DNA from 2 places in the uncultured Porticoccus sp. genome. Region 1 is predicted to be linked to the other one. Evidence: riboswitches for the same ligand, from Rfam matches in the RefSeq annotation. Region 1 holds a riboswitch; the other holds the start of a gene.
The links. A riboswitch is a leader RNA that binds a small molecule or an ion and turns the genes downstream of it on or off. The one in region 1 is predicted to bind thiamine pyrophosphate.

Region 1 (4,428 bases):
GTCGCGCACGTCCTGACTGATCTTCATGGAGCAGAATTTGGGTCCGCACATGGAACAGAAGTGGGCCACCTTGGCGGAGTCCTTGGGCAGGGTTTCGTCGTGAAACGCCAGTGCCCGCTCCGGATCGAGGCTGAGGTTGAACTGGTCCTCCCAGCGAAATTCGAAACGTGCCTTGGAGATCATGTCGTCCCGGTAGCGGGCGCCGGGATGGCCCTTGGCGATGTCGGCGGCGTGGGCGGCGATCTTGTAGGTGATGATGCCTTCCTTGACGTCTTCCCGGTTGGGTAGGCCCAAATGTTCCTTGGGGGTCACGTAGCAGAGCATGGCGCAGCCGAACCAGCCGATCATGGCGGCGCCGATACCGCTGGAGAAGTGGTCGTAGCCGGGGGAGATGTCCACGGTCAGTGGCCCCAGGGTGTAGAACGGCGCCTCGTGGCAGTGTTCCAACTGCATGTCCATGTTTTCCTTGATCATGTGCATGGGCACGTGACCGGGCCCCTCGATCATCACCTGCACATCGTGCTTCCAGGCGATCTGGGTCAGCTCGCCGAGGGTTTTCAGTTCGCCGAACTGGGCCTCGTCGTTGGCGTCCGCCAGGCATCCGGGGCGCAGCCCGTCACCCAGGGAGAAGCTGACATCGTAGGCCTTCATGATCTCGCAGATGTCCTCGAAATGGGTGTAGAGGAAACTCTCCTGGTGGTGGGCGATACACCACTTGGCCATGATGGAGCCGCCGCGGGAGACGATGCCGGTAACCCGATCGGCGGTCAGTGGCACGTAGCGCAGCAGCACCCCGGCGTGGATGGTGAAGTAGTCCACCCCCTGTTCCGCCTGCTCGATCAGGGTGTCCCGAAATACCTCCCAGGTGAGGTCTTCGGCGACGCCGTTGACCTTTTCCAGGGCCTGGTAAATCGGCACGGTACCGATGGGTACCGGCGAGTTGCGGACGATGTAGTCGCGGGTGGCGTGGATGTGCTTGCCGGTGGACAGGTCCATCACCGTGTCGCCGCCCCAGCGGGTGGACCACACCAGCTTTTCCACTTCCTCTTCGATATTCGAGGTGAGGGCGGAGTTGCCGATATTGGCGTTGATCTTCACCAGGAAGTTGCGACCGATAATCATCGGCTCCAACTCCGGGTGGTTGATATTGGCGGGGATGATGGCCCGGCCCTCGGCCACTTCTTTTCTGACGAATTCCGGGGTAATGGGCTGCAGGTTGGCGCCCATGGCGTTGCCGGCGAGGCGCTTGTTGCGTTCCTCGGTGGTGAATTCGTTGTTCAGCGCCTCCCGGGCCTGATTCTCGCGCAGGGCGATATATTCCATCTCCGGGGTGACGATGCCCTGTCGCGCATAGTGTATCTGGGTGACGTTGCCTCCGGCTTTGGCGCGGCGGGGCTGACGCTGCAGCGCTTCATTATAGAATTTGAAGGCTTTGTCCTGTCCCTCGTGGCCGTTGTCGATGGGCGTGATCTCGCGCCCTTCATAGAACTCGGTATCGCCGCGGGCCTCGATCCAGGCGCTGCGCAGGTCCGGCAGACCCTTGTGGACGTCGATATCCACGTCCGGGTCAGTGTAGGGGCCGGAGGTGTCGTAGACCGTTACCGCAGTACCATCGGTGAGGCCGATTTCCCGAACGGGTACCTTTACGTCGGGGTGGCCCTCGGGACTCAGATAGATTTTTCGGCTGGCGGGCAGCGGTTCACGGGTAATGAAGTTCCTGGCGGCAGGTTGCACAGGTGTTTTTGAATTCATGGTTGCTCCTCACAGGAATGAATGAATTGTGAGGCATAGAGAGATTGGCATTGCTGTAATTGAGAGCCCATCCCTACGCCGATACTAACCGGATCAGGTTCAATGGGTTCGCTGTCTCCCTTCCGGGAAAAACAGCATCTCAGCCTTGCGGCACCCCAAGAGCATGTAATGGATCATTATACGCAATCTGAGGACACTTTGAACAAGCGTATTCCCGGCTGTGGCGGTGAGCAGCGGAGTAGTTTTCCCTTGGGGAAAGTCGCTGTCAGTAAAGATAACCCGGGGTCGACGCTGATACCTCGACCCCGGGGCACTTTCCGGTCAAATACTCGCCAGTCCAACGTGTCGTTCAGGCTGACATTCGATCAGAATGTGTAGTTGACGGTAAACCAGACTTTCTCGGTATCCACCGCAAACTCGTCAGCATTGTACATGGCGTATTTCAGCTCCACCGACAGGTTCCTGTTGATCGGGTAGGTGGCGACGATGTCAAATTCTTCACCGTAATCAGCGCTGCCCTCGTCGGCATTGAAGTCGTGGTAGAAAGCGGCGAGGGACACGCCTGCCACACTGCTGGTCACCTTGAAATACAGATCTTCAATACCGTCGTTGGGGGTGACCAGGAACATGTCCGCCCAGCCCTGGAATTTGTGCAGGGTGGCCAGCGGGGTGCTGAAGGCTTTCTTACCGTCATCGCTGCCCAGCAGTTCGTAACCTATACCCAGGCCAACACCCTTGACTTTGGTGCCCAGTTCCACCAGGTAGTACTCGGCGTCGTAGTCGGTGGCATTGTCACCGTAATCGGTCTGGGATGCAGCCGCTGCGGCGACGGTGATCGGACCAAAGGCGCCGTTATATTCCACACCGTAGGTCTGGGAAGAGTTGCCGGTGACGTTTTCCACCCGGTTGTCAAAGTCCAGCAGGTAGGCGTAGACGCCGATGTTGTGTCCCGCCGCGGGCGAGTAGGACAGGTACAGGGCGTGGGAGTCGGAGTCAAAACGACGGGGCTGAGCGCCGCCAGTATCAGGTCCGAACACCCGGTTGACGTCCCAGATGTAGCTGTAGTCCAACTTGATCGGTCCGACGGGTAGTTCCAGGCGCAAGGCGTCGTAGGTCTGTTCATTCTGGCGCCAGCCCACCCCGCCGACAAAACGCTGGCCGGCATGGTTGATGCGTTGGCGACCGGCGGTACCGGCAAAGTAGTCATTCTTGTATTTCAGGAAAGCCTGGTTGATATCGGTGCCGTCCGGGTCGGCGACGATGGGATATTGTGAGGCCTTGCCATTGGACGGCGTGGCATAGCTTTCGCTGCCAATCTGGGCGACGTCATCGACCTCGAGCAGCCCCGAAAAGCCATGAAAGCTGGCGGAGGTCAGGGTCAGGCGGGATTTCAGGGTGGACGCCTTGGCGACATTCAGGGTATCGACATCCTGATCCACGTACTCATAGCGGTAGCGGAAGGACAGGTTGATATCACCCTTGGTAAAGATTTCGGACAAACTGGTGACTTCTTCGGCAGTGGCAGATGCCGTGCCAGCCATTCCCACTGCCACCATCATAATGGCGGTGGCGAAGGCCACTTTTGATTTTGTTGCAACAGCTTTTTTCATGATCTAATCCCCAATTCAGGTCGTTTCCTGAAGCCGCTACCAAAGTGGTATGGTGAATGATACCTTGGTATTAACTTAATGAATTTGAAGGAATTTTTTTCCTTCCTGTGGCAAGTTAACAGCTAATTACATGGGTAAGTTTGACTTCGATCAACGAATCGAGGCTGTCGATTCCTAAACTAGAGATCACCGGAAGAAAACACGTATTTACACTGAAGCAGTTGTGGAGCACCAGCTATGCAGAGTGAACCCCAGGCCGTTCTGGAGGATCGTTTTGGTCGCGTTGTTGACTACCTGCGTCTGTCGGTGACCGATCGCTGTGATTTTCGTTGCGTCTATTGTATGGCGGAGGACATGCGGTTTCTGCCGCGCCAGCAACTGCTCACGCTGGAAGAGATGGCTTTCCTGGGACAGGCTTTTGTATCCCTGGGAGTCAAGCGTATCCGTCTGACCGGGGGAGAGCCGCTGGTGCGCAAAAACGTCATGTCGTTGATCGGCAACCTGGGCTCGCTGCGCGGGTTGGATGAATTGACGCTCACCACCAATGGCTCCCAGTTGCGCAACACCGCCCCGGCACTGGCAGCCGCCGGTGTGCGGCGTATAAATATCAGTCTTGATTCGTTGCATCCTGAGCGTTTCAGTGCCATTACCCGCACCGGTAAACTGCCGCAAGTATTGTCTAGCATTGAGGCGGCGCAGCAGGCCGGTATCGAGCGCATCAAATTGAACAGCGTGATCGTGCGCGGTCAGAACGATGACGAGGTGGTCGCGCTGGTGGAGTTTGCCCTGGCGCGGAGTCTGGATATCAGCTTTATTGAGGAAATGCCGCTGGGCGATGTCGGCTGTCGCGATCGGCAGGGCGGGCTGGTCACCAGTGAGGAAATCCGGCAGCGAATCGGTGATTATTATCCACTGTTGGCCAGCACCGAGAGCACTGCCGGGCCGTCCCGTTACTACCGCATTGCCGGCAGCACCAGTCGCATTGGTTTTATTTCTCCCCACAGCCACAATTTTTGCGACAGTTGCAACCGGGTTCGGGTTACCTGCGAAGGCCGGTTATTACTGT
Region 2 (4,428 bases), on a different contig from region 1:
GTTCACGATCCAGATAAAGGTAAATTGATGCCCCGTCGACGACAATCCAGTAGAGCCAGTTTTCCAGAATTTTGCGGGCCACCATCACCGTAGTCAGCACCCCGCCCCAGGTAGTGAAGGAGTCCAGATAAGGCAAGTGGGCATCGGTGTGTTGGGACAGCAGGTGACCAGACACGGCAGAAGCCAGTACAACAGCGAGCAACGCATACAAGTGTTGCGTTAGCCCCCAGCGGGATATCCTGACGCCGCGGTGCTCGACACCACCGCGACGCCACTGATACCACCCATAAACCGCCATCACCAGATAATAGACGTGCAGCAACGAGCCCATGTAAAGACTGACACCGCCAAACACCCAGATATAAATAGCCGTGCCAAAAAAGGCACAGAACCAGCACAGGCTGTTCTCTCGCATAGCCAGCACGAGATAGGCCAATGAAAAAACCACCGCCAGTGCTTCCAGGCTCAACCAATCCGACATTCAGAGTGCCTCATAGCCGGGAATTACCTTGAGTACATAAATCGCCATCCCGAACTCCTTACGGCAGGCGGCGATGGTATCTTGAACCGCCTGCATGGCCGTCTGGTATTCACCCTGCACCACCGTACTGGTGGGGAAGGTCTGCACCTCAAGCCCCGGATAGCAGTTAATCTTCTCAATAAACCCCTTGATCGGCGGAATAAAGTCCTCCCGGTTAGGATACATACTGACATCAATGGTCACCTGCATATGATAAATCTCCTTGGGGTAATGCCCTTAAAAGCGGTATTTGGCGGTGGCGCCAACAATGCGCGGCTCACCATACTGATAATAGGGTTCAGTCTGATAAAAATTGCGGGGGTCATTGCCGAAGCCACCAAAACCGCGAACAATCACATCCCGGTCTGTCAGATTACGTCCCCACAGCATGAAATCCCACTGTTGCACCCGGTACTCAAGCCGGGCATTGAACAGCTCGTAGCGATTTGACCTGGCGTTGTGACGCGGCGACAAATAGAACTGCTGCTTGCCTTCCATTTCCAGTGCTGCCGACATCTGTCCGGTTAAGGCCACCTCGACCCCCAGGGAAAACTGGTAGGAAGGCGCATGTGCCTGCTCCCGACCATCGAGATCGACCGCTACATTGTTTTCCGGATCGGCATCCACATGGCTCAAGCTTTCAAAATCCTGATAGGTAGCACGGAGCAGGCCAAGACTGCCGTAGACCTGAACATCGTCCATCGCTAACCAGTCAAACATCAGCTCAAGACCATAATTACGACCTTTGGACGCATTATCAAAGGTGTCAATAAAACTGCAGGGGCACAGATCACCGGTAATCGGCTTGACCAATGATTGCTTGACCTGCATATCCCGTCGCATTTGGTAAAACAGTGCCAGATTAACCTGCAGGGTGCGATCCAGCCAGTCACCCTTGATGCCGGTTTCGACATTCCACATATATTCGGTATCAAAATCCCGGGCATCGGAGTCCAGCTCAGGGTTACTGTTGACCCCACCGGCCTTGTACCCGCGCGAGACCAGACCATAGAGCAGGGTTTCCGGACTCAGACCGAACTCCAGAGCCAGACGACCTCCCCAGAGCCTTTCACTGGTATCGTGACGAACTCCCTCGCTGTCCAGATAATCGGCACGGCGAAACTCGATTCGTGCGCCGCTGACCAGCTTTAAACGGTCACTGAGTCGGGTGTCCAGCTGACCGTAGACAGCCCGATTGCGGGTATCAAAATCGCTGGTGAAGTCACCGTCAGCATAGGTGTATTGTCGCAGTAGCGACTCATTCTGCCTGCGGTAATAAATACCCAGCACCCAGTCGCTGGCACCATTAAACAGGCGACCCGCTTCATTGGAAATCAACTTCAGATCCAGAGTGCCGTTATAGCGGCTGCGCTGGTAGCGATCAAAAGAGGAATAGGCCCAACCCTCGCAAGGCTGGTCATCACAGATAGCCGCAAAGCTCCAGTCCTCGTCATAACTGTATTCCAGGTTGGTATCGGCATAACTGACCAATCCGACCACATCAAATTGCTCAGTGGCTTGCCAGATACTCTCAACCGCAAAGGCCGTGGATTCCTGACGGTCGTGACCCGGCTGATCGGAGAGCGTATTGCGGGTGTTGTCCAGCGAAAAGGCATCGTAGCCATTGTCGGCGTCCACGTAGAAACCGGTGAAATTCAGCTGTAACCGATCGCTGGCTTGCCATTGCAACTTGCCCCGGGCAGTGAGCTCGTCAATGTTACTGGTATCCTTGCGATTGAGAAATTCGTTATCGATATAGCCGTCACTGCGATGGCCCTGCACGGCCAGACGGTAACCCAGATTATCGGCAATCGGGCCACTCAATACCGCGCTGGTGGTGCGGGTTTCATACTCGGCAATGGAGGTTTCAATGTGACCTTCAAAAATGTCAGTGGGGTTATTGGATGTCATATTGATCAAACCCGCCAGTGCGTTGGCGCCGTAGAGCGTACCCTGGGGACCGCGCAACACTTCAACCTGACGCAAGTCGAGGGTTGTTGCCGCACCGCCGATACCACTGAAATCGATCCCGTCAATCAACAAACCCACCGAGGGGTTCAGCGGCTCGATAAACTGACTGCGCTCCCCGATACCACGGATCTGGATAAACTTGCCGCGCGATGCACCGCTGGAAAAGTTCACATTCGGAACCAGATTCAGGAGCTGGTCCAGGTGACGGGCCTGACGGCGTTCAATCTGCTGACTGTCGAGAACGGAGACACTGTTGCCGGTATCCAGCAAGGATACGTCACGAAACTCGGCAGTCACCACGACTTCCTGAATCGTTTCAGCGGGTAGCGTTGGTGTGGGGGTCTCGGCTGCTGTGCCCTCGGAATTCTCGAGCTCTGTGGCAAGCACACCGCCGGAAAGGAGGCAGGCAAATACCAGCCATTGCATTTTTCGAAAAAGGTCTATCATCATGAGCCCCATTAACACTGTTAAAGAGACCCGGATATGGAAGGAGTGAACGGTGGTTTTGCGTCCTATCCCTACGCCGGTACTATCCGGATCAGGTTCAAAGGGTTCATCCGAAGATGTCTCAGGCTTACGCCGCCCCTTAGGAATAAACACCTGCTGTGTGCAGGTGAGATTGGGAGTTTACGCGAATCAATCACCAACTCAATGGCTGTATTTAAATAATTTTGGAATAACGAATTTCCGGCTCGGATTTGTTGATATAGGCATCAAAAGTCATGCAGATGCGGCGAATCAACAGTCGTCCCACCGGGGTTACCCGGAGGCTATCCGGGTTGAGAACCACCAAGCCGTCGTCCATCATCGACCGCAGCTGAATCAACTCTGCCGCAAAGTAGTCGGCAAACACAACGCCAAATTGTTGCTCGATGTCAGAAAAATTCAACTCAAAATGGCAAATCAACTGCTTGATCACCATCTGGCGCAGCAGGTCATCAGGGCTCAGCTCAAATCCCCGTGCCACCGGCAGATGACCGCTGTCGATGGCAATCTGGTAATCCTCGATCTGCTTGTGATTCTGGGCAAACACATTGTCTATGGCACTGATAGCGGACACGCCAAAGGCCACCAGATCAGAGCCGCCGTGGGTGGAGTAACCCTGGAAATTGCGCTGCAACACACCGTTGCGCTGGGCCACTGCCAGCTCGTCGTCCGGGTGGGCAAAATGGTCCATGCCAATGTAAACGTAACCGGCATTAAGCAACACCTGAGTCATCCGCTCCATCATCAACAACTTTTCGGACGCGCTGGGCAGTGCGCTTTCGTCGATTTGTCTCTGCACCTTGAACAGATGGGGTAAATGGGCGTAATTGAAAACTGATAGGCGGTCCGGGCCGAGGTCAATGATGCTGTCCAGGGTGTGCCTGAAAGTATCCCAACTCTGGTGGGGCAAACCGTAGATCAGGTCCATGCTGATGGAATGGAAACCTTCGGCGCGGCCCGCCTCCACTAGCGCACGCACCTCCTCCACAGAATTGAAACGGTTGACCGCCTGCTGCACGGTGGGATCGAAATCCTGAACCCCCATACTGAGGCGGTTAAATCCCAAATCCCGCAGACAGCTGATCGTACTGACGGCCATATCACCAGGATGAATCTCTATCGAATACTCGCCACTGTCGTCATCCAACAGGTTGAAATGTTTGCGGGTGGCGGCCATCAACAGGCGTTTTTCATCATCACTGATGTAAGTGGGTGTACCGCCACCCCAATGCAGCTGATGGACTGGCCGGGAACGGTCAAACAGTGCCCCCTGACAAGCCACCTCGGTGATCAGCCTTTCCAGATACGGCATGGCACGCTTGCGATTGGCCGTGATGATTTTGTTGCAGGCACAGTAATAACAGACCGTGCTGCAGAAGGGCAGATGAAAATACAGGGACAGAGGACGACCCGCTGCATTACTGCGCTCAATCGCGAGACACAGTGCTGCC

Region 2: it holds a riboswitch for thiamine pyrophosphate, as region 1 does, so the genes downstream of both, AACZ64_RS08870 (TonB-dependent receptor) here and thiC (phosphomethylpyrimidine synthase ThiC) in region 1, are expected to answer to the same signal.

What each region holds. Positions count from the first base shown of each region.
Region 1 is NZ_CAXBHS010000013.1:99,626-104,053, forward strand. It holds gene thiC (phosphomethylpyrimidine synthase ThiC) at 1-1,752, opposite strand, end outside; TPP riboswitch at 1,806-1,920, opposite strand; gene AACZ64_RS12015 (alginate export family protein) at 2,118-3,362, opposite strand; gene moaA (GTP 3',8-cyclase MoaA) at 3,600-4,428, shown strand, end outside.
Region 2 is NZ_CAXBHS010000008.1:85,682-90,109, reverse strand. It holds gene pnuC (nicotinamide riboside transporter PnuC) at 1-481, opposite strand, end outside; gene AACZ64_RS08875 (hypothetical protein) at 482-730, opposite strand; gene AACZ64_RS08870 (TonB-dependent receptor) at 758-2,938, opposite strand; TPP riboswitch at 2,990-3,088, opposite strand; gene hemN (oxygen-independent coproporphyrinogen III oxidase) at 3,153-4,428, opposite strand, start outside.